3 regions of the Enterobacter sp. SM3 genome follow, and region 2 is predicted to be linked to each of the others. Evidence: predicted binding sites of a transcription regulator. Region 2 holds the regulator's gene; each other region holds the start of a gene.
What was found. The regulator sigma-54, encoded in region 2, starts transcription at its own class of promoters, with help from an activator protein. The targets are predictions, from matches to a motif close to GTTGGCACANNTTTCGCTNT.
Positions count from the first base shown of each region.

Region 1: GVO84_RS14000 (branched-chain amino acid ABC transporter substrate-binding protein) is a predicted target of sigma-54. The motif match lies at 7,100-7,119, and genes of this name have one in related genera.
Region 3: glnK (P-II family nitrogen regulator) is a predicted target of sigma-54. The motif match lies at 3,567-3,586, and genes of this name have one in related genera.

Region 1 covers NZ_CP099971.1:2,971,147-2,981,149, reverse strand. The annotation lists gene uvrC (excinuclease ABC subunit UvrC) at 1-561, shown strand, start outside; gene pgsA (CDP-diacylglycerol--glycerol-3-phosphate 3-phosphatidyltransferase) at 618-1,166, shown strand; tRNA gene GVO84_RS14035 (tRNA-Gly) at 1,319-1,394, shown strand; tRNA gene GVO84_RS14030 (tRNA-Cys) at 1,441-1,514, shown strand; tRNA gene GVO84_RS14025 (tRNA-Leu) at 1,526-1,612, shown strand; gene GVO84_RS14020 (ABC transporter ATP-binding protein) at 1,922-2,638, opposite strand; gene GVO84_RS14015 (ABC transporter ATP-binding protein) at 2,635-3,510, opposite strand; gene livM (high-affinity branched-chain amino acid ABC transporter permease LivM) at 3,507-4,781, opposite strand; gene GVO84_RS14005 (ABC transporter permease subunit) at 4,793-5,707, opposite strand; gene GVO84_RS14000 (branched-chain amino acid ABC transporter substrate-binding protein) at 5,807-6,928, opposite strand; gene GVO84_RS13995 (YecA family protein) at 7,354-8,022, shown strand; gene tyrP (tyrosine transporter TyrP) at 8,058-9,269, opposite strand; gene GVO84_RS13985 (hypothetical protein) at 9,499-9,840, shown strand; gene ftnA (non-heme ferritin) at 9,877-10,003, opposite strand, start outside.
Region 2 covers NZ_CP099971.1:4,300,827-4,310,829, reverse strand. The annotation lists gene arcB (aerobic respiration two-component sensor histidine kinase ArcB) at 1-1,751, shown strand, start outside; gene elbB (isoprenoid biosynthesis glyoxalase ElbB) at 1,984-2,637, shown strand; gene mtgA (monofunctional biosynthetic peptidoglycan transglycosylase) at 2,634-3,359, shown strand; gene npr (PTS phosphocarrier protein NPr) at 3,398-3,670, opposite strand; gene rapZ (RNase adapter RapZ) at 3,667-4,521, opposite strand; gene ptsN (PTS IIA-like nitrogen regulatory protein PtsN) at 4,567-5,058, opposite strand; gene hpf (ribosome hibernation promoting factor) at 5,141-5,428, opposite strand; gene rpoN (RNA polymerase factor sigma-54) at 5,451-6,884, opposite strand; gene lptB (LPS export ABC transporter ATP-binding protein) at 6,932-7,657, opposite strand; gene lptA (lipopolysaccharide ABC transporter substrate-binding protein LptA) at 7,664-8,218, opposite strand; gene lptC (LPS export ABC transporter periplasmic protein LptC) at 8,187-8,762, opposite strand; gene kdsC (3-deoxy-manno-octulosonate-8-phosphatase KdsC) at 8,759-9,325, opposite strand; gene kdsD (arabinose-5-phosphate isomerase KdsD) at 9,340-10,003, opposite strand, start outside.
Region 3 covers NZ_CP099971.1:1,095,524-1,105,526, forward strand. The annotation lists gene GVO84_RS05030 (SmdA family multidrug ABC transporter permease/ATP-binding protein) at 1-1,642, shown strand, start outside; gene GVO84_RS05035 (SmdB family multidrug efflux ABC transporter permease/ATP-binding protein) at 1,635-3,416, shown strand; gene glnK (P-II family nitrogen regulator) at 3,637-3,975, shown strand; gene amtB (ammonium transporter AmtB) at 4,011-5,300, shown strand; gene tesB (acyl-CoA thioesterase II) at 5,397-6,257, opposite strand; gene GVO84_RS05055 (YbaY family lipoprotein) at 6,458-6,985, shown strand; partial or broken gene GVO84_RS05060 (MGMT family protein) at 7,019-7,416, opposite strand; RNA gene ffs (signal recognition particle sRNA small type) at 7,501-7,597, shown strand; gene GVO84_RS05070 (hypothetical protein) at 7,859-8,110, shown strand; gene GVO84_RS05075 (hypothetical protein) at 8,107-8,322, shown strand; gene GVO84_RS05080 (PLP-dependent aminotransferase family protein) at 8,406-9,827, opposite strand; gene GVO84_RS05085 (YczE/YyaS/YitT family protein) at 9,914-10,003, shown strand, end outside.

The DNA of each region.
Region 1 (10,003 bases), 1.3 Mb from region 2:
TATCGCCGCTATAACATCACCGGGATCACGCCGGGTGATGACTATGCGGCCATGAATCAGGTGCTGCGTCGTCGCTATGGTAAAGCCATAGAAGAGAGCAAAATCCCGGATGTGATCCTGATTGACGGCGGTAAAGGGCAGCTCGGCCAGGCGAAAGCGGTATTTGAATCGCTTGATGTCAGCTGGGATAAAAACCATCCGCTGCTGCTGGGCGTCGCAAAAGGGGCCGATCGTAAGGCCGGTCTGGAGACATTGTTCTTCGAGCCGGAAGGTGAGGGCTTCAGCCTGCCGCCGGACTCACCGGCGCTGCACGTCATCCAGCATATTCGCGATGAATCGCACGATCATGCCATCAGCGGTCACCGCAAAAAACGGGCGAAGGTGAAAAACACCAGTAGCCTGGAAACGATCGAAGGCGTGGGGCCAAAACGTCGGCAGATGCTGCTGAAATATATGGGCGGATTGCAAGGATTACTCAACGCCAGCATGGAGGAAATTGCAAAAGTGCCGGGTATTTCGCAAGGGCTGGCAGAAAAGATCTACTACTCGTTGAAACATTGAGGGCTCTGTAGCAACATAGAGCTAAATTTTACTGACAACAAATAGTTACCGTCACTATGCAATATAATATCCCTACGTTGCTCACTCTCTTTCGTGTTGTACTCATCCCGTTCTTTGTACTGGCGTTTTACCTGCCGGTTATCTGGGCACCTTTCGCCTGCGCATTGCTCTTTCTGATCGCAGCGGTCACCGACTGGTTTGATGGCTATCTGGCCCGCCGCTGGAATCAAAGCACCCGTTTCGGTGCCTTCCTCGATCCGGTGGCAGACAAAGTGATGGTCGCTATCGCCATGGTGCTGGTGGCCGAGCACTATCATACCTGGTGGGTAACGCTGCCCGCGGCAACCATGATCGGCCGTGAGATCATCATCTCCGCGCTGCGCGAGTGGATGGCGGAGCTGGGGAAACGCAGCAGCGTGGCGGTCTCCTGGATTGGCAAAGTCAAAACAACGGCGCAGATGGCAGCGCTGGTCTGGATGCTCTGGCGTCCGAACGCCTGGGTTGAATGGGCGGGAATTGGTCTGCTGTGGGTAGCGGCAGTGCTGACGCTGTGGTCCATGCTGCAATATTTGAACGCTGCGCGCGGGGATTTGCTTGATCAGTGATCGTTTCGCCGTAATTTTCAGCAAACGATCCGGGGATGCAAAAAATAACGTTGACTCATAACGTCATATCAGTAGAATGCAACGCATCGAACGGCGGCACAGCAAGCCGGACGATAGTGAAATCAAGTGGTTAGGCGTTTACTTGATGACATGCGGGAATAGCTCAGTTGGTAGAGCACGACCTTGCCAAGGTCGGGGTCGCGAGTTCGAGTCTCGTTTCCCGCTCCAGATTAAAGACATGCGCAGTTGCGGGTGTCAGTTTGAAAAGTTTTACGGCGCGTTAGCAAAGCGGTTATGTAGCGGATTGCAAATCCGTCTAGTCCGGTTCGACTCCGGAACGCGCCTCCACTTTCTTCCCTGGCCGGATGGTGGAATCGGTAGACACAAGGGATTTAAAATCCCTCGGCGTTCGCGCTGTGTGGGTTCAAGTCCCACTCCGGCTACCATGGGAAACAAAGAATAATATCAATGATAAGCAGTGTCGTATAAACCACCGAAAGGTGGTTTTTTTATTTTCTGAATTTCACTCTTCCATCATTCCATCATTCCATCATTCCAGCTTTTCACAAGTACACCTTGCCGATTACATCATTGCATCTACACATTGGTATCTTGCCCAGATAATGCAACGCAATTGGTGTGTGGAGTGAGGGGTTATAGAAGCCTATCCGGTATCGATTAGAAGCATTATTGTGATATCACGAAAGGGTGGCTTCAGACTAAAGGTGGTTTGTTGGTGCATGGACATCGTGTAGTCACACCCCGCCCAAATACGCCTTCCTCACCTCCTGATTCCCCAGCAGCTCCTCACCGCTGCCGCTCAGCCGGATCTGCCCGTTAACCATCACATACCCGCGATCGGAAAGCTTCAATGCGTGGTGCGCATTCTGCTCCACCAGAAAGATGGTCATGCCGTTACGGGCCAGCTCGCGCAGCGTCTGGAAGATCTGTTTCACCACAATTGGCGCCAGCCCGAGGCTCGGTTCATCCAGCAGCAGCAGCTTCGGACGGCTCATCAGCGCCCGGGCGATCGCCAGCATCTGCTGTTCTCCGCCGGACATGGTCATCGCGCGCTGCTTGCGTCGCTCCTTGAGGCGGGGGAACAGGTCGAACATGGTTTGCATATCCTCTGTGGCAAACTGGCTGCCGATGGGGATGGTCCCCATCAGCAGGTTCTCTTCAACGGTCATATCCGGGAAGATGCGTCTGCCTTCCGGCGCCTGCGCAATGCCGCCGGACGCGACGTAGTGGGTGGATTTATGGCTGATATCTTCACCACCGAAAAGGATCTGCCCGTTGCGGATACGGGGCTGGCCAAAGATGGACATCAGCAATGTCGATTTACCCGCGCCGTTTGCGCCAATCAGCGCCACGGTTTCACCCTTATTGACCTCGAGGGAGACCTGCTTCAGCGCCTGAATGACGCCGTAAAACACATCCACCTCGCGAAATGCCAGCAGCGGTTCGCTCATAGGGTGACCTCGCTTTCATCCGTACCCAGGTAGGCGGCAATGACCTTTTCATCATGCTGGATCTGCTCGGGTTTTCCCCTGGCAATAACATCGCCGTGGTCGAGCACGATAATGTCGTCCGAAATCTCCATCACCATCCCCATATCATGCTCAATCAGTAATACCGTGATGTCATGGTGATCCCGCAGAAAGCGAATAATGCTGCTCAGCTTGTGCGTTTCAACCGGGTTCAGCCCGGCGGCGGGTTCATCCAGACAGATCATTTCCGGCCCGGTGCACATTGCCCGCGCAATTTCCAGACGCCGCTGCTGTCCGTAAGACATCTCTCCCGCCAGGCGATTGGCACACTCCACAAGATCCACCACTTCCAGCCAGTAGAAGGCTCTGTCCAGGGCATCACTTTCCGCCCGCCGGTACGCAGGCATATTTAAAATCCCGGCGAGCAGATTGCGGTTAACACGCATATGCTGCGCGACCAGCAGGTTTTCCACGACCGACATCTCGCGAAAAAGACGGATATTTTGAAACGTGCGGGCCAACCCTGCGCGGTTGACCAGATGCGTTCCGCCAAACATTTTGTAGAACAGACGCTGCCCGAGCTGGGCGGGGTTAATCCAGTCACCCGGCTGGAATTTTTGTCCGAGGACCTGAATAACGTTGGTCGTTTTATTGCGGGTATTAAATAGAATGTTGCCGCCGGAGGCCCTGTAGAAACCCGTCAGGCAGTTAAACACGGTTGTTTTCCCCGCACCGTTTGGCCCAATCAGGGCGGTAATAGAGCCACGCTGTACGTCCAGGTTGACGTCGTTTAGCGCCTTAATTCCGCCGAAGTGCATCATCAGATGTTCAACGCGTAATATCGTTTCGTTCATGGCGCGACGCCCTTACGCACGGCAAACCCGCTGCGGTTAATGCGGATCAAACCGCGTGGACGCCAGATCATCATCACCACCATGAGCATGCCAAACAGCAGGACGCGGTATTCGGCAAAACTGCGCAGCAGTTCCGGCGTTACCGTGAGCACAAAGGCGGCCAGCACCACGCCAAGCGTAGAACCCATACCGCCCAGCACCACAATGGCGAGGATCAGTGCCGATTCAAAAAAGGTAAAGGAGGTTGGATTCACGAACCCCTGGTAGGTGGCGAAGAACACCCCGGCAATGCCCGCGGTGGACGCGCCCAGCGTAAAGGCCGACAGCTTAACCAGAACGTGATTTAACCCCATCGAGCGGCACGCAATTTCGTCTTCACGCAGCGCCTCCCACGCCCGACCAATCGGCATCCGCGTCAGGCGGTGCTTGATGTAGAGCACCAGCATCACCACCAGGAACAGCACCGCGTAGATAAAAATAAACTTCATGTTCGGGTTGTAGGTCAGGTGGAAAAATTCGTGGAAGGGCACGCCGCCTTCTTTCGCGCGTCGCCCAAATTCCAGACCGAAAAAGGTGGGGGGAGGGGCCGAGACGCCGTTTGGTCCGCCGGTGAAGGTCAGCCAGTTGTTCAGTATCAGGCGAATGATCTCCCCGAACCCGAGGGTGACGATGGCGAGATAGTCACCGTGCATGCGCAGTACCGGAAAACCGAGCAGGGCACCTGCGGCGGCGGCCATGATTGCCGCCAGCGGCAGCATGCTCCAGAAGCCTAAGCCGAGATACTGGTATCCCAGCGCCAGACCATACGCCCCAATCGCGTAGAACGCGACATATCCCAGATCCAGCAGACCGGCCAGACCCACGACGATATTCAGCCCCAGGCCGAGAAGCACGTAGATCAGCCCGAGAATGGCGACGGTCAGCACATATTTAGTGGCGACAAACGGAAAGCAAATCGCAAGGGTAATCACCAGAGGAATAATCCAGCGCATGCGGCTTTTATATTCCGGTGGCCGAACATATACGCCCGCGCTATCGGCTTCGAAGCGCGCCTGGAAACGGGCGCCCGCGGCGGTACCTAAAAAGACGCTCAACAGAAAACGCCCGAGCATGACGATGCCAACCATCCAGGCCAGCCGCTGCCCGGCGAAGTTAAAGCTGTACCCGTCCAGCACCACGCCCGCTATGGGGCCGAAGATTATCAGCGCAATCAGCCCGGAAAAAATCGCGTCCAGAATGCAGCGTTTAAGTGAAAAACCCTGTGATGTCATCAGTCTCTCCCTCACACTTTAGCCACAATCGGGCGCCCAAGCAGGCCCTGGGGACGGAAAATCAGGATCATGACCAGCAGGCCGAACGAGAAGACGTCTTTATAATCCGAGTTCACCATGCCCGAGAACTGGGCTTCCGCCACGCCGAGGATAAGGCCACCGAGCATCGCGCCGGGGAGGGAGCCGATGCCGCCGAGTACCGCCGCAGTAAAGGCTTTAATGCCGATCACGAACCCGACGTAGAAATCAAAGGTGCCGTAATTCATGGTGATCAACACCCCCGCCAGACCGGCCATCGCCGCGCCGATGACAAAGACCAGCGAAATAATCCGATCGGTGTTAATGCCCAGAATGGAGGCCATCTTACGATCCTGCTGTACCGCGCGGCACATCCGGCCCAGCCGGGTATGGTTGATTACCCAGGTAAGCACCAGCATGCCGACAAACGAGGCAACCAGAATAAACACTTTGGTGTAGGTTATCTGCACGAACCCGTCGCCCAGATGCAGGCGAATCACGCCGTCCAGCATGGTCGGCACCCCTTGCTGACGCGGACCCTGGCTCAGCTGCGCGTAGTTTTGCAGGATAAGCGACATCCCGATGGCGGAGATCAGCGGCGCCAGGCGCGTGGAGTTGCGCAGCGGCTTGTAGGCGATACGCTCGATGGTCCAGCCGTACACCCCGGTTACCACAATGGTGAATACCAGCGTCCCGAGGATCAGCAGCGGGAACGACTGCAGACCGAAGAAAGAGAGCAGCGCCAGGCCAATGGCGCAGAGATAGGCGGAGATCATATACACTTCGCCGTGGGCGAAGTTGATCATGCCGATAATGCCGTACACCATGGTGTAGCCGATGGCGATCAGGCCGTAGACGGAGCCCAGCGTTAAGCCATTGATTAACTGTTGCAGGAAGAATGTACTCATCTTAGCGCGCTCGTTTTATAGGCTGCGCGAGCCGCGCAGCCTGATGTTTATTACGCGCCGACGGGCAACCCCGCCGACGTTGAGCGTGACTCCGTCCCGTTACTGCACTTCCTTATATTTTCCTTTGTCGTCCCACTGGTAAACCACGTAGTCAGACACTTTCAGATCGCCTTTGCTGTCCCAGGCTTTTTTGCCCATCACCGTGTCGACGGAATTGGCTTTCAGCCACTCGCTGGCTTTGGCGGAGTCCTTGCCACCAGTGGCCTTGAAGGCCGCGGCAATGGCCTGGACGGAGGCATAGGAGTAAAGGGTGTAACCTTCCGGTTCGAATTTACCGGCGCGGAATTTCTCGATAACCGCTTTACCGTCCTGGATAAGGCGCGGATCTTTACCGAAGGTCATGTAAATGCCGTTGGTGTATTGCGGGCCACCCGCGGCGGTCACCATCTCTTCGTTGACAATACAGTCGCCGGAGAAGAATTTCGCCTGCACGCCCTGTTCACGCATCTGGCGAACCAGCGGACCGGCTTCCGGGTGACAGCCACCGAAGAACACGACGTCCGGTTTCTGCGCGCCGATCTTCGTCACCAGCGCGTTAAAGTCTTTTTCACCGCGGGATAACCCCTCATACATCACATCCTGAACCCCGCGTTTCGCCAGCGCCGCTTTGGTGGCGTCAGCCAGGCCCTGACCATAGGTGTCTTTATCGTGAATAATTACCACGCGCCTGGCTTTCAGCTTGTCGATGATGAAGTCGCTGGCAACCTGACCCTGCTGATCGTCGCGACCGCACATGCGGAACATGTCGCTCATGCCGCGTTCAGTGATCAGCGGGTTAGTTGAGCCGGGGGTAATCGCAATGATGCCTGCGTCGCTATACACCTCGGAAGCGGGCATTGTGGAAGAGGAGCAGAAATGGCCGACCACGGCGTTGACTTTATCCTGGTCAACTAAACGGTTGGCGACGGCCACGGCCTGCTTGGGCTCGCAGGCATCATCCCCCTGAACCAGTTTGATCTTCTCGCCGTTAATGCCGCCTGCGGCATTAATGTCTTCAGCGGCCTGCGTTGCGCCGTGCCAGTACTGATCGCCATAGGTGGCATTCGGACCCGTAAACGGCCCGGCCACGCCGATCACTATATCCGCCCGGGCGGAGAACGCCGTCACCAGGCAACCGGCCAACACAAGAGAAAGAGGAGTTCTGATAAATTTCAGCGACATTATTATGTTCCTTAGCAAAGAGGTTTTTGCACCACGGCGTAAACCCGAACGCCCGACGGCGCAGCCAATCCGAAACACGAGCAAGAACAAAATGCACTAAACGAACAAGATACAGACGGCATCCTGCATATTACGGCGAGATTTCCCTGCGCAGGGACGCGCGAAGAACGTTAAGCAAAAACGTTGCCAGAATGGTTAACCCATTGACCAGCATGCGACATGTTTGAGTATAGAGCGCCGCGTTATGCCGCCTTGCGGAAGGAGAAGAAATTACAGCGGAGATCACATATCGTTAACAATAAAGCCCATAAGTTGTGCAAAGGTCACGATTTGCACGTTTTTGCAGCAATTAAGACCTAAACTTCAGCCCGGAGAGGGGTGAGATATGTGTTAGGATCGTTTCCTTTTTTGCAGGAGTATCAGCGATGACTGAAGGCCCATTGAATGAAAGCGAAATGGCGTGGCTTGAAGAGACGTTAATGTCTTACGGTCATGATGACGCGTCCGTGATTGACGTGTCCGAACTGGACGGCATGCTTACCGCAGTGCTTTCCGGTCCTGTTGTCGTTGAGCCAGATGCCTGGCTGGTGGCGGTGTGGGGTGGCGAAAAGTACATTCCGCGCTGGAAAAACGATCGTGAGATGAACCGTTTTATCGATCTCTGCTTTAAGCATATGAACGATATTGCCGAGCGCCTGAGCGAGTACCCGGATCAGTTTGAACCGATGTTCGGTTATAACGACGTTGACGGCGAGAGCTATACCGTGGTGGAAGAGTGGTGCTATGGCTATATGCGCGGCGTGGCGCTGACGGACTGGTCTGCCTTGCCGGAAGCCCTGAAGGCCGACCTTGAGGTGATTGCCCTGCACGGGACGGAAGAGAACAGCGAAAAGCTGGATGAACTGTCCGAAGAGGAGTATATCGCCAGCATCGAGAGCATCCAGCCTGCGGCACTGCGTTTATATCAATACTGGGTTAACAACCCGCAGCAGCCGGAAGTGAAGAAACCGACGGTGAACGGCACGAAGGTCGGGCGTAACGATCCGTGTCCTTGCGGCAGCGGGAAGAAGTTTAAGAGCTGTTGTTTGCACTGATAAAAAAAAGGGGCTAATGATAGCCCCTTTTTAATTTAACCCACTTCCGGCAGCATCCCGGCTGCAATCAACACCTGCACCAGAATAATCACCACCCCACAGCCAAACACAACGCACAGCAGCGGTTTTCCGCCCGCCACGCGATATCCCTGCTGAGGATGCTGCTGACGGCTTTTCCATGCCAGCAGGGAAGGGAGGAGGAGGGCAAGGATCGACAGCGCTACCCCTGCGTACCCCAGCGCCATCACAAATCCGCGTGGGTAAAACAGCGCGAACGCCAGCGGCGGCAGGAAGGTGATGGCACCCGTCTGTAACCGTCCGGCTGCGGTATTGCGACGCTGGAACAGGTCGGCCAGGTAATCAAACAGGCCGAGCGCCACGCCCAGGAACGAGGTTGCCAGCGCCAGGTCGGCAAACAGGTGGACCGCCAGCTCTACGTGCGGGGAGGTGACGACCTCGCGCAGTGCCAGCAGAAAACCGTTCAGGCCAGCGTGTTGCGCCATCAGCCCAATAAAGGTTGAAGAGTCAATGCTACCCAGCGTCACCAGCTGCCAGAAAATATAGGCGATCAGCGGGATCGCGCTGCCGATAACAAAGACGCGGCGCAGCTTGCGGATATCGCCGTTCATATAGCTGACGATGCTCGGCACGCTGCCGTGGAAGCCAAACGAGGTGAAAATGACCGGGATCGCGGAGAGCGCTAGCCCTTTTTCCAGCGGCAGCGTCAGCAGGTTGACCTTGTGCACGTGCGGCGCCAGCAGCACCAGCATGACGATCAGGAAGAGAATTTTGGCGCTGAACAGAAAACGGTTAAACAGATCGACCAGCGATGTGCCCACGCAGACCACGCCGCCGCCGATGAGCGCAAAGAAGATAGCCCCCGTCGCAGGGGTAATGTCAGAGCCAAACCAGTCATTGACGCTGGAGGCGATAAGCTCCCCGGCGCCGCTGATATAGGCGGCGGTCAGGGCGTACATCAGGAACATCATGCTAAAGCCGGTTATCCACTGGCCGTAGCGTCCCAGATAGCGCGCCGCAAGCGAACCCAGACCGGTATCGGCGGGCACGTGCTGGTAAACCTCAAGCAGCAACAGTGCGGTGTAACACATCAGCGCCCAGAGCGTGCCCAGCAGCAGCAGGGTCATGCCAAATCCCACACCCGCGGCTGCCAGGGGCATTGCCAGCATTCCTGCGCCAATTGTCGTTCCGGCGACGATAAAAATACTTCCCAGGGTTCTGTTTCTCACGCTTTCCTCTACAACGATGCTTAACCGCGACAAAATCTGCGGCGCAGAGTAAGGGAAAAGCCGTAATTCGTCAAATCACCGTTACATGTAGTGTAATGAATGGTTTACGAATTAATGACCCTCTGATCCTTTATAGGCTTATGCCTACTTCATAAGGGCAATGTTGCTGCGCGACATTCCGGCGTAACGTAAACAATAAATATAAATTATCAAATTAAGTGAGGGTTTTATGGCAGGGGAGAATCCCTTTACCGCGGCATGGAGCCGGGGAGGTAACCTGTTGTGCCATGGTCACTGGATAATCAGCTGGCAGAACCAACCCCTGATACTTCCCGAGTCCCGTCGCGAAAAGGATATGGGCACTTGGGCAATCTATTCGGTTATTGATCCTGAAGACGAAACCTTTGCACAAGGCTTACAGGAAGATGAGTGGATTATTGAGAATGTCGAGTGGTTAACGGATATGTTCTTCGAAGTGGGCATTCCGCTGGAGACCTCCAGCTACCGCTATTTTTACCAGGCCGTGAATCCCCATGACTGGCGCTGCACCAGCTGTGCGGGGTGTATGTAAATTAACGCGGTGCCGGAAAGCGGCACCGCGCTGAAATTAATTCTGCGTATCAAGAGTGGAAAGTTCTTTATCAATAAAGTAAAGACCTTCGCCGGATTTCCCCACCAGAGATAATTTGTCCAGCACGGATTTAAACAGTTTCTCTTCTTCGTGTTGCTCAGCG
Region 2 (10,003 bases):
TGATTAACCTGAAGCCGCAGGACGTTTATTCTGAAGAGGCGGCGGCCAAGGTCATGGAGACGGACGAAAAAGTATTCCGCCATAACGTTTCGCTGACCTATGAACAGTGGCTGGATTACCCGGACGGACGAAAAGCCTGCTTTGAGATCCGTAAGGTGCCCTACTATGACCGCGTGGGGAAACGCCATGGCCTGATGGGCTTTGGCCGCGATATCACCGAGCGTAAGCGCTATCAGGACGCACTGGAGCGCGCCAGCCGCGACAAGACGACCTTTATCTCTACTATCAGCCACGAGCTGCGTACGCCGCTTAATGGCATTGTCGGGCTGAGCCGTATTCTGCTGGATACCGACCTGACCGCTGAGCAGGAAAAATACCTCAAGACTATCCATGTCTCAGCGGTCACGCTGGGTAATATCTTCAACGATATTATTGATATGGATAAGATGGAGCGCCGTAAGGTTCAGCTTGATAATCAGCCTGTTGATTTCACCAGCTTCCTTGCCGATCTCGAAAACCTGTCCGGCCTGCAGGCGCAGCAGAAGGGACTGCGTTTTATCATGGAGCCAACCCTGCCGCTGCCGCATAAAGTGGTGACTGACGGCACGCGTCTGCGCCAGATCCTGTGGAACCTTATCAGCAACGCGGTGAAATTTACCCAGAAGGGGCAGGTGGCGGTACGCATCCGCTTTGACGAAGGCGATATGCTGCACTTCGAGGTGGAAGACTCCGGGATGGGGATTCCGCAGGAGGAGCAGGACAAAATTTTCGCGATGTATTACCAGGTGAAGGACAGCAACGGCGGGAAACCGGCGACCGGAACCGGCATTGGCCTGGCGGTCTCTAAACGGCTGGCGAAAAGCATGGGGGGCGATATCACCGTTGCCAGCCAGCCGGGTAAAGGGTCAACCTTCACGCTGACGGTGCATGCGCCGGCGGTGGCGGAGGAGGTTGAGGATACCTTTGAAAGCGACGACATGCCGCTGCCTGCGCTGCACGTCCTGCTGGTGGAAGACATTGAGCTGAACGTGATTGTGGCGCGCTCCGTGCTGGAGAAACTGGGCAACAGCGTGGATGTCGCGATGACCGGTAAGGCCGCGCTCGAGATGTTTAAACCGGGCGAATACGATCTTGTCCTGCTGGATATTCAACTACCGGATATGACCGGGCTGGATATCTCGCGTGAGCTGACGCGTCAGTATGCGGCCGACGAACTGCCGCCGCTGGTGGCGCTGACGGCGAACGTGCTGAAAGATAAAAAAGAGTATCTCGATGCCGGTATGGACGATGTACTCAGCAAGCCGCTGGCGGTGCCTGCTCTGACCGCCATGATTAAGAAGTTCTGGGATACCCGTGATGAAGAGGAGAGCACCATGACGTCTGTTGATAGCGCAAAAGCCCAAACGATACTCGATACCGCGATGCTGGAGCAGTACATCGATCTGGTCGGCCCGAAACTGATTACCGATGGTCTGGCGGTGTTCGAAAAAATGATGCCGGGCTATCTGAGCGTGCTGGAATCAAACCTGACGGCTCGTGACCAGAAGGGCATTGTGGAAGAAGGACATAAAATTAAAGGTGCCGCCGGCTCGGTTGGCCTGCGCCACCTGCAGCAGCTGGGTCAACAGATTCAGTCGCCTGATTTACCTGCATGGGAAGATAACGTGGGTGATTGGGTTGAAGAGATGAAACAAGAGTGGCAAAACGATGTGGCGGTGCTTAAAGCCTGGGTCGATGCCAGAAAAAAATGACCCCGGCTTAACCGGGGTGCGCGAATACTGCGCCAACACCAGGGAAATCGTGGCTGCGCCTGTTTTATAAAGTTATTTTCGAAAGGGCGCTGCCTGAAAAATTTAGGCCGCACGCAGATAAGATAGCAAATCTTAAATGGTTTGTTACATGAATCAGTGAAATGTGTGAAGCATAGCGTTTTAATCAAAATTATTAATGTGCTTCAGCAAGTTGCAGAAAAGGATTGTCATGATGAAAAAGATTGGTGTCGTGCTGAGCGGATGCGGTGTTTACGATGGTTCTGAGATACATGAAGCCGTAATCACGCTGCTGGCCCTGGCTAAGCACGGAGCAGAGATTATTTGTTTTGCGCCAGACAAAAATCAGGCGGATGTAATTAATCATCTGACCGGTGAGCCGATGGCGGAAACCCGTAATGTACTGATTGAAGCCGCGCGTATTGCGCGAGGTGATATCCATCCTCTTATTCAGGCAGACCCGACAGAGCTTGATGCGCTCATTGTGCCGGGTGGGTTTGGCGCGGCCAAAAATCTCAGTACCTTTGCTGCGCAGGGCGCGGAGTGTCAGATCGATCCTCATTTAAAGGCACTGTCGCAGGCCATGCATGCGGCAGGAAAACCGCTGGGCTTTATCTGCATCGCGCCGGCAATGCTGCCCAGGATTTTTGATTTCCCGCTGCGCCTGACTATCGGGACGGATATTGATACCGCAGAGATCGTCGAGGAAATGGGGGGCGAACACGTTCCGTGCCCGGTTGATGACATTGTGGTTGATGAAGATAACAAAATTGTCACCACCCCGGCGTATATGCTGGCGAACAATATCGCTGAGGCAGCCTCAGGCATTGAAAAGCTGGTGGCCCGCGTGCTGGTGCTGACTGAATGAGGCGTAAATTTGCCGCAGGCGCAGGGGTGAAACGTATTCTCTGGCGTATCGTTCTTGTACTGGCGGTATTCTGGGGAGGCGGGCTGGCTTTATTCAGCATTATGCCGGTTCCGTTCTCTGCCGTTATGGTTGAGCGCCAGCTTAGCGCGTGGTTCAGCGGCGATTTCGGCTATGTTGCCCACTCTGACTGGGTGAGCATGGACGAGATCTCCCCGTTCATGGGGCTGGCGGTCATCGCTGCGGAGGACCAGAAATTCCCGGAGCACTGGGGGTTCGACGTGGCGGCCATAGAGAAGGCGTTAGCCCATAACGAACGCCATGAAAACCGCGTGCGCGGTGCGTCAACCCTGTCGCAGCAGACGGCCAAAAATCTGTTTCTGTGGGATGGTCGAAGCTGGGTGCGAAAAGGGCTGGAAGCGGGGTTGACCCTGGGGATGGAAACGGTCTGGAGCAAAAAACGCATTTTGACCGTCTATCTCAACGTCGCTGAGTTTGGCGACGGTGTTTTCGGCGTGGAAGCTGCCGCGCAGCGTTATTTCAATAAGCCAGCCAGCCGTCTGAGCATGTCAGAAGCAGCGCTATTGGCCGCTGTTTTACCGAATCCCATCCGCTTTAAAGCCAGTGCCCCATCAGGGTACGTGCGAAGCCGTCAGGCGTGGATCATACGCCAGATGAATCAGCTGGGCGGAGAGGGTTTTATGCAGCGTAATAATCTTATGTAGGGCGGGTAAGCGCAGCGCCACCCGCCGAGGGGCGAACGTTAGTCTTCGTCAAAGCCAGCGTTAAACAGGGCAATCACAGCCGCCAGCGCTTCCGCTTCCTGAGGCCCGGTGGCTTCCACTTCAATCTGGCGCCCTTTGGCGGAATCCAGCATCAGCAGGGCGATCACGCTGTTCGCTTCCGCTTCGGTACCTTCGTCATTCCGCAGCAGAACCTCTGCATCGAAACCCTGCATCAGCTCAAACAGTTTCATCGCCGGGCGTGCATGCATACCCAGCTTATTGGTGATCTCAACGGTTTGTTTTACGGTCATGTTTTACGTTTTTCCAGCGTGCGATGACGGGACTGAACGTTCTTCCCGCGCGAGCGGAAATAGTCGGCCAGCTGTTCGGCGATATAAACCGAACGATGTTTACCGCCGGTACAGCCAATCGCCACCGTCAGGTAGCTACGATTGTTTGTCTCCAGCATAGGTAACCATAGCTCAAGGTAGCTTCGCGTCTGGTAGATAAAATTGTGAACTTCTGTGTGCCGGTCGAGGAAGGCCGCAACGGGTTTATCCAGGCCGGTCATTGGACGCAGCTTCGGATCCCAGTGCGGGTTCGGCAGGAAGCGCACGTCGAAAACGTAATCCGCATCGATTGGAATACCGTGCTTAAAGCCGAAGGACTCGAACACCATCGTCAGTTCACGCTCGCGTTTACCCAACAACCGGGTGCGCAGCATTTCCGCCAGCTCGTGAACGGACATCTCAGAGGTGTCGACAATCAGGTCGGCACGAGAACGCAGCGGTTCCAGCAGGTCGCTCTCTTCATCGATAGCGCTCTCCAGAGAGAGGTTCTTACTGGAAAGCGGATGCAGGCGACGGGTATCGCTGTAGCGGCGGATCAGCGTATTGCGGTCTGCATCAAGGAACAGCAGCTGAGGCGAGAACGCATCAGGCAGGTTGCTCATGGCCTGTTCGAAGATCTCTGGCGATTCAGGCATGTTACGGACGTCGATACTGACGGCGGCAGAGGTTTGTCTCTCCGCAAGCGTGCGTGCCAGGTCAGGCAATAACACGACCGGCAGGTTATCGACGCAGTAAAAACCCATGTCTTCCAGCGCGCGCAGAGCAACGGATTTCCCCGACCCTGATCGACCACTGACAATCATCAGCACCATGTTCCGTTTCTCCTCAGGACAACAGATGTGAAGGCCATCTCCTGGTTATGCATCATCCTGATTGCCTTCTGCTTCAGTGATAATTTGATAGAGCTCTTCATCACTTTGGGCCGAGCGCAGTCGACGGCAAATGGTTTTATCGGCCAGACGTTTTGCGACCAGCGACAGCGTATGCAGATGGGTTTTCGTCTGATCGGCAGGCACCAGCAGCGCGAAGAGGAGATCGACGGGCTGGTTATCAATGGCATCGAAGGCGATGGGTGTTTCAAGCTGCACAAACACACCAACGGCACGCAGGGTATCCTCTTCCAGTTTGCCGTGCGGGATCGCGATGCCGTTGCCGATACCGGTACTGCCCATTTTTTCACGGGTCAGAATCGCTTCGAATACCACCTGCGGCGGCAGGCCCAGCTGTTTTGCAGCCAGTTCACTGATGATCTCCAGCGCACGTTTTTTGCTCTGGCAGTGAACCGCACTGCGGGTACATTCCTGGTTAAGGACATTGCTCAGTTGAAGAGCGGAATCGTTGTTCATCATAATTTCACCTAAGCGCTAACTGTACAAATGGCCTGTTGTGTTTCACAACAGGCCGTCCTGCACCCGTTAACTGCCCGGACAATTAGTGTTGTTTCAGTTTATCTTTATGTTTATTGAGCTGTCGTGCAAGCTTATCAATCAAGCCGTCGATAGCAGCGTACATGTCTTGCCCTTCCGCACTGGCATGCAGTTCACCCCCGTTAACATGCAGGGTGGCATCCGAGATATGAGTCACTTTCTCCACTTTCAACACAATATAGACCTGATTGATCCTTTCGAAATACTGCTCGAGTTTTGCAAACTTCGCGTTCACAAAGTCGCGTAAAGCCTCAGTAATTTCGACGTTTTGTCCAGTGATGTTGAGCTGCATAGTGTCTTCCTTATCGGTTGTGTCAGACCAGCTGTTTACGCTGGTTGGACGGCGGAATGGATAAAGACTCTCGATACTTCGCAACAGTACGACGTGCCACCATAATACCCTGATCGGACAGCATGGTGGTTAACTTACTGTCGCTTAGTGGCTTCGCGGGGTTCTCCGCGGCGATCAACTTCTTCACCAGGGCACGAATGGCCGTTGACGACGCTTCGCCGCCGCCCTCGGTATTCACATGGCTGGAGAAGAAATACTTAAGCTCAAAAATACCGCGTGGACTGTGCAGATACTTCTGCGTGGTGACACGGGAAATGGTTGATTCATGCATTTCGACGGCCTGGGCGATATCCGCCAGTACCATCGGTTTCATATACTCTTCGCCCTGCTCAAAGAACGCCTGTTGCTGTTCGACAATACAGCGGCTGACGCGTAGCAGCGTATCATTTCGGCTCTCCAGACTTTTGATCAACCATCGCGCTTCCTGAAGATTGCTACGAATATATTGATTGTCGGAGTCGTTACGCGCGCTGGTGCACATGGAGGCATACTGCTGGTTGATTTGCAGGCGAGGGATGCTGTCTGAATTCAGTTCAACGACCCAGCGGTCATTGTGTTTTCTGACCAGCACGTCCGGGATCACGTACTCGGGCTCGCTGGTCTGGATCGACTGTCCCGGGCGCGGATCGAGCGACTGGATCAGATTCACCGCTTCTTTCAGCACCTCTTCCTTCAGGCGCGTGACGCGCATCAGGGAGCGGAAATCGTGGTTGGCCAGCAGATCCAGATGATCGCTGATGATTAAGCGCGCTTCGTCGATCCATGGCGTCTCTTTGCTGAACTGAGAAAGCTGGATCAGCAGGCAGTCACGCAGATCTTTTGCGGCCACGCCTACCGGATCGAAACGCTGGATGCGCTTCAGAACGGCTTCGATCTCCTCAAGCTCAATCTCTTCGTCGCCCATGCTTTCCAGAATATCGTCCAGCGTGACGGTCAAATAGCCGGTGTCGTCAACGGCATCGACAATTGAGGTGGCAATCGCGCGGTCGGTATCGGAGAAGGGGGTGAGTTCCACCTGCCACATCAGGTAATCCTGCAGCGACTGGGTGGTTTCTCCCTGATAGACCGGTAGCTCATCATCCTGGTAGTCTGCACGCGTACCGGAAGGGGTTCCGGCGGTGTAGATTTCATCCCAGCTGGCATCCAGCGGTAGCTCGTCGGGCATCTCTTTTTGTTCGAGTGCATCCGCGGTGTCGAGCGCTTCTGTATCCTGAGATTGCTGGGTATCTACCTCGTCATGAAGATCGGTTTGTTCCAGCAGGGGGTTGCTGTCCAGCGCCTGCTGGAGCTCCTGCTGAAGTTCTAACGTGGACAGTTGCAACAGGCGAATTGCCTGCTGTAGCTGCGGCGTCATCGCCAGTTGTTGGCTGAGCCTTAATTGCAAACCTTGCTTCATGTTCAGAGCATTTTTCTCCGGTTCGGCGTTACGTTACCTCTACCCTATCAGAGTCTGAAGTCTTCCCCAAGATAGACGCGCTTAACATGATCGTCTTCGAGGATCTGCTGCGGCGTACCGTGGGCGATCAGATTGCCCTGGCTCACAATATACGCGCGTTCACACACGGCCAGCGTTTCACGGACGTTGTGGTCGGTGATCAGTACGCCAAGCCCGCTGTCGCGCAGGTGTTCAATGATACGTTTAATGTCGATAACCGAGATCGGGTCAACGCCCGCAAACGGTTCATCCAGAAGGATAAATTTCGGGTTTGCGGCCAGCGCACGCGCAATCTCAACGCGGCGGCGTTCACCCCCGGAGAGTGCCTGACCGAGGCTGTCACGCAGATGCTCAATGTGGAACTCTTCCATCAGCTCGTTGGCACGATCCTGACGCTGTTCGCTGGTCAGGTCGTTGCGAATTTGCAGGACCGCCATCAGGTTATCGTAAACGCTAAGACGACGGAAAATGGAGGCTTCCTGCGGCAGATAGCCGATCCCGCGACGCGCGCGCGCGTGCAGCGGCAGAAGACTGATGTCTTCATCGTCAATGATAATGTTGCCAGCATCGCGCGGCACAATGCCAACGACCATGTAGAAGGTGGTGGTTTTACCCGCACCGTTAGGGCCAAGCAGCCCTACAATTTCGCCGGAGTTGACGGTCAGACTGACATCTTCTACGACACGGCGGCCCTTATAGGCCTTCGCGAGATTTTTTGCAGTTAATGTTGCCATAACGAATTAGTTACTCTTCTTCTGTGCCGGGGCCTGGCCTTTGCCTTTGTCCTGCAGCTGCGACGGAACCAGTACGGTCGTGACGCGTTTGCCTTTCTCGCTGGAGGCCTGCATTTTTTGCTCTTTCACCAGATAGGTGATCTGGTCGCCGGTAATGTTGCTGTCCAGCTGTTCCAGATACGCATTTCCGGTCAGGATGACCAGGTCCTTCGCCAGCTCGTAGTGCATATGCGAGGCGTGACCTTTCACCGGCTTGCCGTTGTCCTGCATCTGGTAGAAGGTTGCCGGGTTGCCATAACCATCAATGATCTCTTTGCCCTGCTCGCCACCCGGACGGGTCACGACCACCTTGTCGGCGTTAATTTTGATGGTGCCCTGAGTCATGACGACGTTACCCGTGAAGGTGACGACGTTGCCCTGCATATCGAGAGACTGGGTATCGGACTCGATATGGATCGGTTGGTCGGTATCGCCCGTTACAGCAAGCGCGGGGAGACTGGTCGCCAGCATCGCGCTGGCGATAATTACTTTAAGGCTGAGTTTGTTTGTTTTGAATTTCATAGGAGGTTCTAACCTTTTCAATCAGCTCGGCGTTTTTGCTGCGTAAGTTCCCGCGCATTCTCAAACCGCTGGAATTAAATGTTGTGCCATACAGTGTGACCAGATCCTGCGAGGTCACGTCCTGGGTTACCAGGTTAATCTGGGCATTATCCGTCGTAATTTTTCGCAGTTGCGAGTCAGCGGTCAGGGCGTTGACTTCAACGTGGCCATACAGATAAAGCATACGGTCATTTGTCAGTTTTGCCCGATCTGACTTGATTGACCACGTCGGGACTTTGTCCTTATCAAAGGTGGTCATGACAGGCTGGGTAAACCACGAAATACCGTCATCTGAAAAATATTCAACATGCTGGGCAATCAGGCGATAGTTCAGCGCGCCTTCCGGGCTGTAGACCACGGTGTCGCTGTGATCGCTTTTATAGGTTGGATCGTTATTGTTGACCACTTGCGTTTGCGTATCGTCGCGATCGGCAAGGTTCACGCCAATCAAGACCAGTGCGACAAGCGACAACAAAATGATAATCCAACGTCTGGTTTTACTCATATCGATTGCCCTTTGGCCTCATCAAGCTTGCCCTGCGCCAGCAAAAGCAGATCGCAGACTTCACGTACGGCACCACGGCCCCCGTTGATGTGGGTAACGTAGTCAGCGCGCGGGATCAGCAGCGGATGCGCATCGGCAACGGCGATGCTCAGCCCAACTTCAGCCATCACGGGCCAGTCAATCAGATCGTCCCCGACGTAGGCCACGTTTTCCGGTGCGATAGCCAGTTTACCCAGTAAATCCTTAAACGCCGCCATCTTATCGGATTGACCCTGATACAGATGGGTAATTCCTAAGGTTTCACAGCGGTCTTCTACCAGTTTAGCTTTTCGCCCGGTGATGATAGCCACCTCAATACCCGAGGTGAGCGCACAGCGGATACCGTAGCCGTCGCGAACGTTAAACGCCTTCAACTCTTCACCATTATTGCCCATGTAAATCAGGCCATCGGAGAGTACCCCATCCACATCCAGGATGAGCAGACGAATGTTTTCCGCCTTTGCCATCATCTGGGTACTGACCGGACCATAACAGGTTGCAAGGGATGCACCCGCATTACTCATTGTCTTATCCTTCATTACACTACGCCTGCGCGCAGCAGATCATGCATATGTACCACACCCAGCAACTGGTCGCCATCGGCAACCATAACGGAGGTGATATGGCGGGACTGCATCAGGTTCAGCACATCCACGGCCAGCGTACCCGGACGCACGCGGATACCGCCCGGCGTCATCACGTCGGCAATGCCGAGCGTGCGGACATCTACACCCATGTCGAACACGCGACGCAGGTCGCCATCGGTGAAGATCCCCTGAATTTTCATCAGATCGTCGCACACGACCGTCATACCCAGATTCTTGCGGGTGATTTCCAGCAGCGCATCACGCAGGGAGGCTTCTTTACTGACGTGAGGGATCTCATCCCCGGTGTGCATAATATCGTTTACCCGAAGCAGCAGCTTGCGCCCCAGCGCACCGCCCGGGTGGGAAAGCGCAAAATCTTCCGGCGTAAAACCGCGGGCTTCGAGCAGCGCGACGGCAAGCGCATCGCCCATGACCAGCGCGGCGGTGGTGCTGGACGTCGGCGCCAGGCCGAGCGGGCAGGCCTCCTTGGGCACTTTCACGCACAGGTGAATATCAGCCGCGCGCGCCATGCTGCTTTCCGGACGGCTGGTCATGCAAATAAGCGGCACCTGCAGGCGCTTCAGTACCGGGATCAGCGCCAGGATCTCATTGGAC
Region 3 (10,003 bases), 1.7 Mb from region 2:
TGGCGTCACCGAACAGCATTACACCACCGCACGGGTGTTGATGTGGGTCGGCACGCTGGTGCTGACGGCCGTCATTGTTTATCTGCTGCGCTACGTCTGGCGCGTGCTGCTGTTCGGTGCGTCCTATCAGCTGGCCGTTGAGCTGCGTGAAGATTTTTACCGCCAGCTGAGCCGACAGCATCCCGAATTTTATCTGCGCCATCGCACCGGGGATCTCATCGCCCGTGCGACTAACGACGTCGATCGCGTGGTCTTTGCCGCCGGGGAAGGGGTGCTGACGCTGGTGGACTCGCTGGTGATGGGCTGTGCGGTGCTGATCGTGATGTCCACGCAGATCAGCTGGCAGTTGACCCTGCTTGCCCTGCTGCCGATGCCGATCATGGCGCTGGCGATCAATCGCTACGGTGAACAGCTGCACGAGCGCTTTAAGCTGGCGCAGGCGGCGTTTTCGTCTCTGAACGATCGCACCCAGGAGAGCATGACCAGCATCCGCATGATCAAAGCGTTTGGCCTGGAAGACCGTCAGTCCGCGCTGTTTGCCGCCGATGCGGCGGACACGGGAGCGAAGAACATGCGCGTCGCGCGTATCGACGCCCGGTTTGACCCGACGATTTATATCGCGATTGGCATGGCAAACCTGCTGGCGATTGGCGGCGGAAGCTGGATGGTGGTGCAGGGCTCGTTGACCCTGGGGCAATTGACCAGCTTTGCGATGTATCTGGGGCTCATGATCTGGCCGATGCTGGCGCTGGCCTGGATGTTTAACATCGTGGAGCGCGGCAGCGCCGCCTATAGCCGCATTCGCGCCATGCTGGCCGAAGCGCCGGTGGTCATCGACGGTAGCGAAGCCGTACCGGAAGGGCGCGGCGTCATGGCCGTCGACGTCCGGCAGTTTATCTATCCGCATACGGAGCATCCGGTACTGGAAAACGTCAGCTTTACCCTGCAGCCAGGGCAGATGCTGGGCATCTGCGGCCCGACGGGATCCGGCAAAAGTACCGTGCTCTCTCTGCTTCAGCGCCACTTTGACGTTACCGAAGGCGATATCCGCTTCCACGATATTCCCCTGACCAGACTGCTGCTGGACGAGTGGCGCGGTCGCCTGGCGGTCGTCAGCCAGACGCCGTTTTTATTTTCGGACACCGTGGCGAACAACATTGCCCTGGGACGTCCTTCGGCAACGCAGGAAGAAATTGAGCATGTGGCGCGTTTGGCCAGCGTACATGATGACATTTTGCGTCTGCCGCAGGGCTACGAAACGGAAGTCGGGGAGCGCGGCGTCATGCTGTCCGGGGGGCAAAAGCAGCGTATCTCCATTGCCCGCGCTCTGCTGCTGAATGCTGAAATCCTGATCCTGGATGATGCGCTTTCCGCCGTGGACGGCCGTACCGAGCATCAGATCCTACATAACCTGCGCCAGTGGGGCGACGGACGCACGGTGATTATCAGCGCCCACCGTTTGTCAGCGCTCACTGAGGCCAGCGAAATTCTGGTATTGCAGCACGGGCACATTGCCCAGCGCGGACAGCATGAAACGCTTGCCGAGCAGCCGGGATGGTATCGCGATATGTACCGCTATCAACAGCTTGAGGCGGCGCTGGACGATGCGCCGGAGCAGAATGAGGAGGCCGCCAATGCGTAAGCTTGGAACGATGTGGCCGACGCTCAAACGTCTGCTGGCCTACGGCTCTCCGTGGCGTAAACCGCTCTCCGTGGCCGTGCTTTTACTCTGGATTGCGGCGATTGCTGAGGTGAGCGGTCCGCTGCTCATCAGCTATTTTATCGACAACATGGTCGCCAAAAGCTATCTGCCGCTGGGGCTGGTGGCGGGTTTAGGCGTGGCCTACGTTGGCTTACAGCTGACGGCAGCAGGGTTGCACTATGCTCAGTCGCTGCTGTTTAACCGTGCAGCCGTGGGCGTTGTTCAGCAGCTGCGTACGGATGTGATGGACGCGGCGCTTCGCCAGCCGCTCAGCGAATTTGATATCCAGCCGGTCGGGCAGGTGATTTCGCGCGTGACCAACGATACCGAGGTGATCCGCGATCTGTACGTCACCGTGGTGGCAACCGTACTGCGCAGCGCGGCGCTGATTGGCGCGATGCTGGTGGCGATGTTCAGCCTCGACTGGCGCATGGCACTGGTGGCGATCACCATTTTCCCGGCGGTGCTGATTGTCATGATCATTTACCAGCGCTACAGCACGCCGATTGTGCGTCGGGTGCGCGCTTATCTGGCCGACATCAACGATGGCTTCAACGAAGTGATCAACGGCATGAGCGTCATCCAGCAGTTCCGCCAGCAGGCGCGCTTTGGCGAGCGCATGGGCGAAGCCAGCCGTTCGCACTACATGGCGCGTATGCAGACGCTGCGCCTCGACGGTTTCCTGCTGCGTCCGCTGCTCAGCCTTTTCTCTGCGCTGGTGCTTTGCGGGCTGCTGATGCTCTTTGGCCTGAGCTCAAACGGTACGATCGAAGTGGGCGTGCTGTACGCCTTTATTAGCTATCTGGGACGCCTTAACGAGCCGCTGATCGAACTCACCACCCAGCAATCGATGCTGCAACAGGCGGTGGTTGCCGGTGAGCGCGTGTTTGAGTTAATGGACAGGCCACGCCAGGCCTACGGCAATGACGAGCGACCTCTGCAAAGCGGGACTATCGCCTTTGATAACGTCTCGTTTGCCTATCGCGAAGACCGGCTGGTGTTGCAGGACATTACGCTTGACGTTCCATCTCGCGGTTTCGTGGCGCTGGTGGGGCATACCGGCAGCGGTAAGAGCACGCTTGCCAGCCTGTTGATGGGCTATTACCCGGTCACGGAAGGTGAAATCCGTCTCGACGGACGCCCGCTCGCGTCTCTCAGCCATACTGTGTTACGCAAAGGCGTTGCGATGGTGCAGCAGGATCCGGTCGTGCTGGCCGATACCTTCTACGCCAACGTGACCCTGGGGCGAGACTACACCCAGGAGCAGGTCTGGGACGTGCTGGAAAAAGTGCAGTTGGCAGAGCTGGCGCGCGGGTTTAGCGATGGGATCAATACCAAACTGGGCGAGCAGGGGAACAATCTCTCCGTCGGGCAAAAGCAGCTCCTGGCGCTGGCGCGGGTGCTGATTGAAACGCCGCAGATACTGATTCTGGATGAAGCGACGGCCAGTATTGACTCCGGCACCGAGCAGGCCATCCAGCAGGCGCTGGCCGCGGTACGCGACCATACGACGCTGGTGGTAATTGCCCACCGTCTTTCCACCATCGTCGAAGCGGACACTATTCTGGTGCTGCATCGCGGACAGGCCGTTGAACGCGGTACGCACCGTGAACTGCTGGAAGCAAAAGGGCGCTACTGGCAGATGTACCAGCTGCAGCTGGCGGGCGAGGAGCTGGCGGCCAGCGTGCGTGATGAAGAGTCGCTTAGCGCCTGATGCACTAAAATGAGGCGCCGCGCTAACAGTCATTCCTGTTGGTGCAAAACTGAAACGCACCCTGCACCGGCATGGTGCGTTTTTTTTCACCTGCGCGTTTAACAGAACCGTGTAACGCTCATCGCACCGCTGTTCCCCCTCGTTTTCATTTCTGGCACACCCCTTGCAATACCTTCTGCGTAAGCTACGGCCATTACCGAATTCTGACTGGAGGGGATCTATGAAGCTGGTTACGGTTGTAATCAAACCATTCAAACTCGAAGACGTGCGTGAAGCGTTGTCTTCAATGGGTATTCAGGGACTGACTGTCACCGAAGTGAAAGGCTTTGGTCGTCAGAAGGGTCATGCCGAGCTTTATCGCGGGGCGGAATACAGCGTTAACTTCCTGCCAAAAGTAAAAATTGATGTCGCAATTGCTGACGATCAGCTTGATGAAGTTATTGATGTCATTAGCAAAGCGGCCTATACCGGCAAAATTGGCGACGGCAAAATTTTCGTTGCCGAACTGCAGCGCGTCATTCGCATTCGTACCGGCGAATCTGACGAAGCGGCTCTGTAAGTAACTCCTGGCACACAGTGATAGGGATCGAGAAAATGAAGATAGCAACACTCAAAACGGGTCTGGGTTCGCTGGCACTGCTGCCGGGCCTGGCGCTGGCTGCTACCCCTGCGGTGGTCGACAAAGCCGATAACGCCTTTATGATGATCAGCACCGCGCTGGTGCTGTTCATGTCAATTCCGGGCATTGCGCTGTTCTACGGCGGCCTGATCCGTGGCAAAAACGTTCTCTCCATGCTGACGCAGGTTGCCGTGACGTTCGCACTGGTCTGCGTGCTGTGGGTGGTTTACGGTTACTCGCTGGCGTTCGGCACGGGCAACGCGTTCTTTGGTAACTTCGACTGGGTGATGCTGAAAAATATTGAGCTGACCGCGCTGATGGGCAGTTTCTATCAGTATATCCACGTTGCGTTCCAGGGCTCCTTCGCCTGTATTACCGTCGGGCTGATTGTGGGCGCGCTCGCCGAGCGTATTCGTTTCTCTGCCGTCCTGATCTTCGTGGTGGTCTGGCTGACGCTCTCCTATGTGCCGATTGCGCACATGGTCTGGGGTGGCGGTCTGCTGGCAACGCACGGTGCGCTGGACTTCGCGGGCGGTACCGTTGTACACATCAACGCCGCGGTAGCGGGTCTGGTTGGCGCATACCTGATTGGCAAACGCGTGGGCTTTGGTAAAGAAGCGTTTAAACCGCACAACCTGCCGATGGTGTTTACCGGTACGGCTATCCTCTACTTTGGCTGGTTTGGCTTCAACGCCGGCTCAGCGAGTGCAGCAAACGAAATCGCCGCGCTGGCCTTCGTGAACACCGTTGTGGCCACGGCGGGTGCAATCCTCTCCTGGGTGTTTGGCGAGTGGGCGGTACGCGGTAAACCTTCTCTGCTGGGTGCCTGTTCGGGTGCCATTGCCGGTCTGGTTGGCATCACCCCGGCGTGCGGTTATGTCGGCGTAGGCGGTGCGCTGCTGGTCGGCCTGGTGTCCGGTCTGGCGGGTCTGTGGGGCGTTACCGCACTGAAACGCGTGCTGCGCGTTGACGACCCATGCGATGTGTTTGGCGTGCACGGCGTGTGCGGCATCGTCGGCTGTATCATGACCGGTATCTTTGCTGCCAAATCGCTGGGCGGTGTAGGCTACGCTGAAGGCGTCACCATGGTTCATCAGCTGCTGGTGCAGCTGGAAAGTATTGCTCTCACCGTTGTGTGGTCTGCCGTTGTTGCTTTCATTGGCTACAAACTGGCGGACATGACGGTCGGTCTGCGTGTCCCTGAAGAGCAGGAACGCGAAGGTCTGGACGTCAACAGCCACGGCGAGAATGCGTATAACGCCTGATAAACAGCAAAACGGCAACCTGAGGTTGCCGTTTTTAGTGTGTATTCCCTCTCCCCGTGGGAGAGGGTCAGGGTGAGGGCATCAGACCGCACAACATCAACCTCGGTTACGCATCACCCCTTCCTGCACCGTAGAAGCCACCAGCACGCCGTCCTGCGTATAAAACTCCCCGCGCACAAACCCGCGAGCGCTCGACGCTGACGTACTCTCCACGCTGTAGAGCAGCCACTCATTCATGTTGAAGGGACGGTGGAACCACATGGAGTGATCGATCGTCGCGACCTGCATCCCTTTTTCAAGGAACCCGACGCCGTGCGGCTGCAGCGCCACCGGCAGGAAGTTGAAATCCGACGCATACCCCAGCAGATACTGATGAACGCGGAAGTCCTCAGCCACGGTGCCGTTAGCTCGGATCCAGACCTGGCGCTTTGGCTCTGCGGGGTGGCCTTTCATCGGGTTATGGAACTCAACCGGGCGGATCTCCAGCGGTTTATCGCAGAGAAACTTCTCTTTGACCTGCGGCGGAAGCAGATGCGCCAGCGCACGGGCGATATCGGTCTCTGATTTGAGATCGTCTGGCGCGGGTGCCGGCGGCATCACTTTTTGATGCTCGTAGCCGGGTTCCGGCGCCTGGAAAGAGGCGGTCATATAAAAGATTGGCTTGCCGTTCTGAATGGCCGCTACGCGGCGAGCGCTGAAGCTGTTGCCGTCTCTCAGGACCTCAACGTCATACACGATTGGTTTCGCGCTATCGCCAGGGCGTAAGAAATAGCTGTGGAACGAATGCACCAGACGGTCTGCCGGGACAGTCTCCTTTGCAGCGTACAGCGCTTGTCCAACGACTTGCCCCCCGAAGACCTGGCGTAAGCCGAGATCTTCGCTCTGTCCGCGAAAGAGTCCTTCCTCAATTTTTTCCAGATTCAGTAATGTCAGCAGATTGTTCAGTGCCTGACTCATAGTTGTCCTCAATAAACGCCGTAGCGAAAGATAGGCAGAGTATAACGCAGAAATGAAAGTGGTCCGATGGGTAGAATAATCTGAATATCTGCACGTTTTCAGGCATAAATCGGTGATCTGTGCCACACTTAAATACGTTATGTGATTGAAACGACATCGGATGGGATCGATCCCGCTGGTGCATTGATAAGGAGACTTCAATGAAACTCGTGCCCATGCTAAGTGGTGTAGCTATTGCGGTGGCGTTGTCCGCCTGTGCCGGTAAGAGCGCCCAGGTGCCAGTGCCAGCAGCAGACCCGAACGGGATTAATACCCTTTCGCAGCAATCCATTCAGCAGCCTAACGTTTCCGGTACCATCTGGATTAAACAGAAAGTTGCGCTGCCGCCGGATGCGGTATTAACCGTGACGCTGTCTGATGCTTCTCTGGCCGACGCGCCGTCGAAAGTCGTGGCTCAGCGCGCCGTTCGTACTGAAGGCAAGCAGGCGCCGTTTAGCTTCGTGTTGCCGTATAACCCGTCGGACGTGCAGCCTAACGCCCGTATCCTGCTGAGCGCAGCGGTAACCATCAACGGTAAGCTGGTCTTTATCACCGATACGGTCCAGGAAGCGATTAACAACGGCGGGACCAAAGTCGACCTGAACCTGGTGCCGGTGCAGCAGACCGAAGTACCGGTCGCACCGCAGACCAATCAGCCGTCTCTGCCAACCCCACCGACTCAGATGTAATGTCTGCATTGCCCCTCTCCTCCGGGAGAGGGGTCAATATACCCAGCGAAATTTCTGCAAATCGATCTGACCCGACCCTGACACCTGCACCCCTTCTGATAGTAACGCCTGACGCTGACGCTGGAGATCCGGCCCGGTAAGCGAAATGGCGCCATGACGATTCACCACCCGATGCCAGGGCAACGTACTTCCTTCCGGCAGCCGTTTCAGGACGCCGCCAACCTGTCGTGCCGCGCGCGGGGAACCGGCCAGGCGTGCGACATCACCATAGGTGGTGACGTAGCCTTCCGGGATTGAGGCCACGATTTGCCATACGCGCTGTGGAAAGGAGTCTTGTTCGTCCATACCTTCACCTGTAGGGAGTTTCTGGAAAGCTATGGTAAACGAAGATCTTAATGATTGCTGCGCCTGTTTGCGCAAGAAACCAGCATCCGGTTCCTGGTCGCTTGCAATTGGGCCTTAGCACAGGGATAATGCGCCAGCGCGTTGGTTATCAACGCTCTCAATGGGGGCTCTGTTGGTTCTCCCGCAACGCTACTCTGTTCACCAGGTCAGGTCCGGAAGGAAGCAGCCAGGGCAGACGACGTGTGTGCCGGGATGTAGCTGGCAGGGCCCCCACCCATTTCTGCCCTCATAAGATCTTCCTGCTTCACCTCTCCACTTGAAAAGTTATTCCACAATAAGATTGTGCCTATATCGTGTAATATATATTTCATTGTACTGAAATATTATTGTCATAAACCTGTAATAATAGACTGTCATTTTATAATTGGACGGTTATTTTCTTCCATAACTCAAAAAAATATATATCTGGATAACATTGTTAACTTCGTGTATTAAATAAAGTACTTGTTCCGAAGGGAAGTGACAAACATGGCTACAGCGGTATTAAACGTTAAAATTGATGACGCGCTAAAAGAAAGGCTTCGCCACTATGCGGAAGTCAATAACGAGAATTTAAGCGTGACGACAGAGAAACTGCTGCTGCTGGCGTTCGAAGCAGTAGAAGAGGCGGGAGTATCGGAAGAGGATATTGATAATCAGCATACGGAAGAAGAGAGTGTTTCTCCTTTTACTCCTAAAGAAATCAAAGCTCTACGCAAACTTCTGAAGAAGAGAAAATGAAACAACAACTGTCAACTGCCAGTGACTACAAAGAGGCCTGCGATCTGTTGCGTTCAGGCTACGTGAAGCATGTACGTCTTGGCTGGAATGTCGGAAGTGATGAGTTCTTTCGTATTGCGTCTGACTGGTGTGATACCGGCGCAAAAATAAAGAAAGACGGTGAAAGCTTCGTTATTTCACTGAAAGGTTTTCCTATTCCTGCTCAGCATTAACTCCTGACCGGTGAAAACTGCTGACTGCCTCCGTGACAGTCAGCAGTTTTTATTTTTTATGATCTGCTTCAAAAATTTTAATATTAGATCACGCTGCGTTTTAACGATGGCACGTTTTTATTCAGGGCGAGCCATAGCGGTTTGATCCTCAGCAACGCCTGCTCAAGCTCTGTCGATTCGAGTGAGAAGGGCATCCGCAAATAGCGGTCAAACGCGCCGGATAAACCAAACCGCGTACCGGTCCCCAGATTGATCCCCAGAATCTCCGCCCGCGCGGCAAGCTGTGTCGCCAGCATGCCCGGGAGCTCTATCCAGTAAGAGAGCCCGCCTTCCGCTTCATGGAATTTCCAGTCCGGGAAATGTTCGCGCAACAGTTTACCGCATCGATCGCGTCGTTCCGCCAGCATCTTCCGGCGTGCGGGCAGAAACGTCTCGCTGTTGTTAATGAGCCACTCCATCGCCAGCTGTTCCAGCAGCGGCGAGCCTAAATCCAGTGTATCCCGCGTCTGGGCAAGCGTGGCGATAGTGCGCGAGGAGGCGCGGATCCAGCCGAGACGCAGCCCTCCCCAGAAGCTTTTTCCGGCAGAGCCTAAGGTGATGACGGTGGCCTGCGGGTTAAAGGCGGCCAGCGGTGGCGGGGGAGGCGCATCAAACCAGAGATCCACCATCGTTTCATCCACCACCAGCGCCGTGCGGGTTTGGGCAGCGATATCCGTGATGGCCCGACGGGTGGCGATATCCATACAGCGCCCGGTGGGGTTATGAAAATCAGGCATCAGATACGCCAGGCGCGGCGCCGTCTGGGCAAGCGTTGCCGCGAAGCCATCCGTATCCCAGCCGGTTTCCGGCAGCGACACCCCCACGGGCCGACACTGCGCGCCCTGAATAGCGGCAATCGCCAGCGGGTAGGTGGGGTGATCGACCACGACGCGGTCCCCCGGCCCGGTCATCATCCGCAGTACCAGCGCAAAGCCGCTGACGGCGCCATTGACCACCATCACTTCGTCTGCGCGGGTGGGAAGACCCCGCGCGGTATAGCGCGCAGCGATGGCCTCCCGCAGCGTCGGCAGCCCAAGCTGATCGTAGCCCGTCAGCGAGAGATGCTGCGTAATGGCCGTGAGCGCATGGGCATAGGCCTGATGGATCTCCGGCCCGGCATTGAGGGCGGCAGTGGAGAGATCCAGTGCGGCACTTGCCGCTGAAAGGGTGGGAACGGCGCGCGTATCCGGGAGGAGCACGCGTGACCCGCTGCCGTGGCGGCTTTCAAGATAACCCTCTTCTCGCAGGTGGGCGAGGGCGCTGCTGATGGTGGTTCGGCTCACGTCCAGCGCGGAGGCCAGCTCACGCTCGCCCGGGAGACGCGTATTCAAAGCCAGACGCCCATCAAGGATTAACAGACGCAGCGCGTCGGCCAGCTGTCGCCAGAGCGGGGTGCGGGATGAGGCTTGCTGCCAGTGGCCTAACAGGCGTACCAGAGACTGGCTTCCGAAGCGACGTGATGACATATGCAGTCCACTATTTGAAAACTGGACATTAATCATAGTGCCATTTTAGGTCAGGATGAAAGCCTGGTTCACTGGAGAAGATAAAAATGGTACGTCGTCTGCTACAACTTTATGTCGGTTTAGGACTGTATGGCCTTTCCACCGCAATGTTTATTCGTTCCGATTTGGGTGTCGAT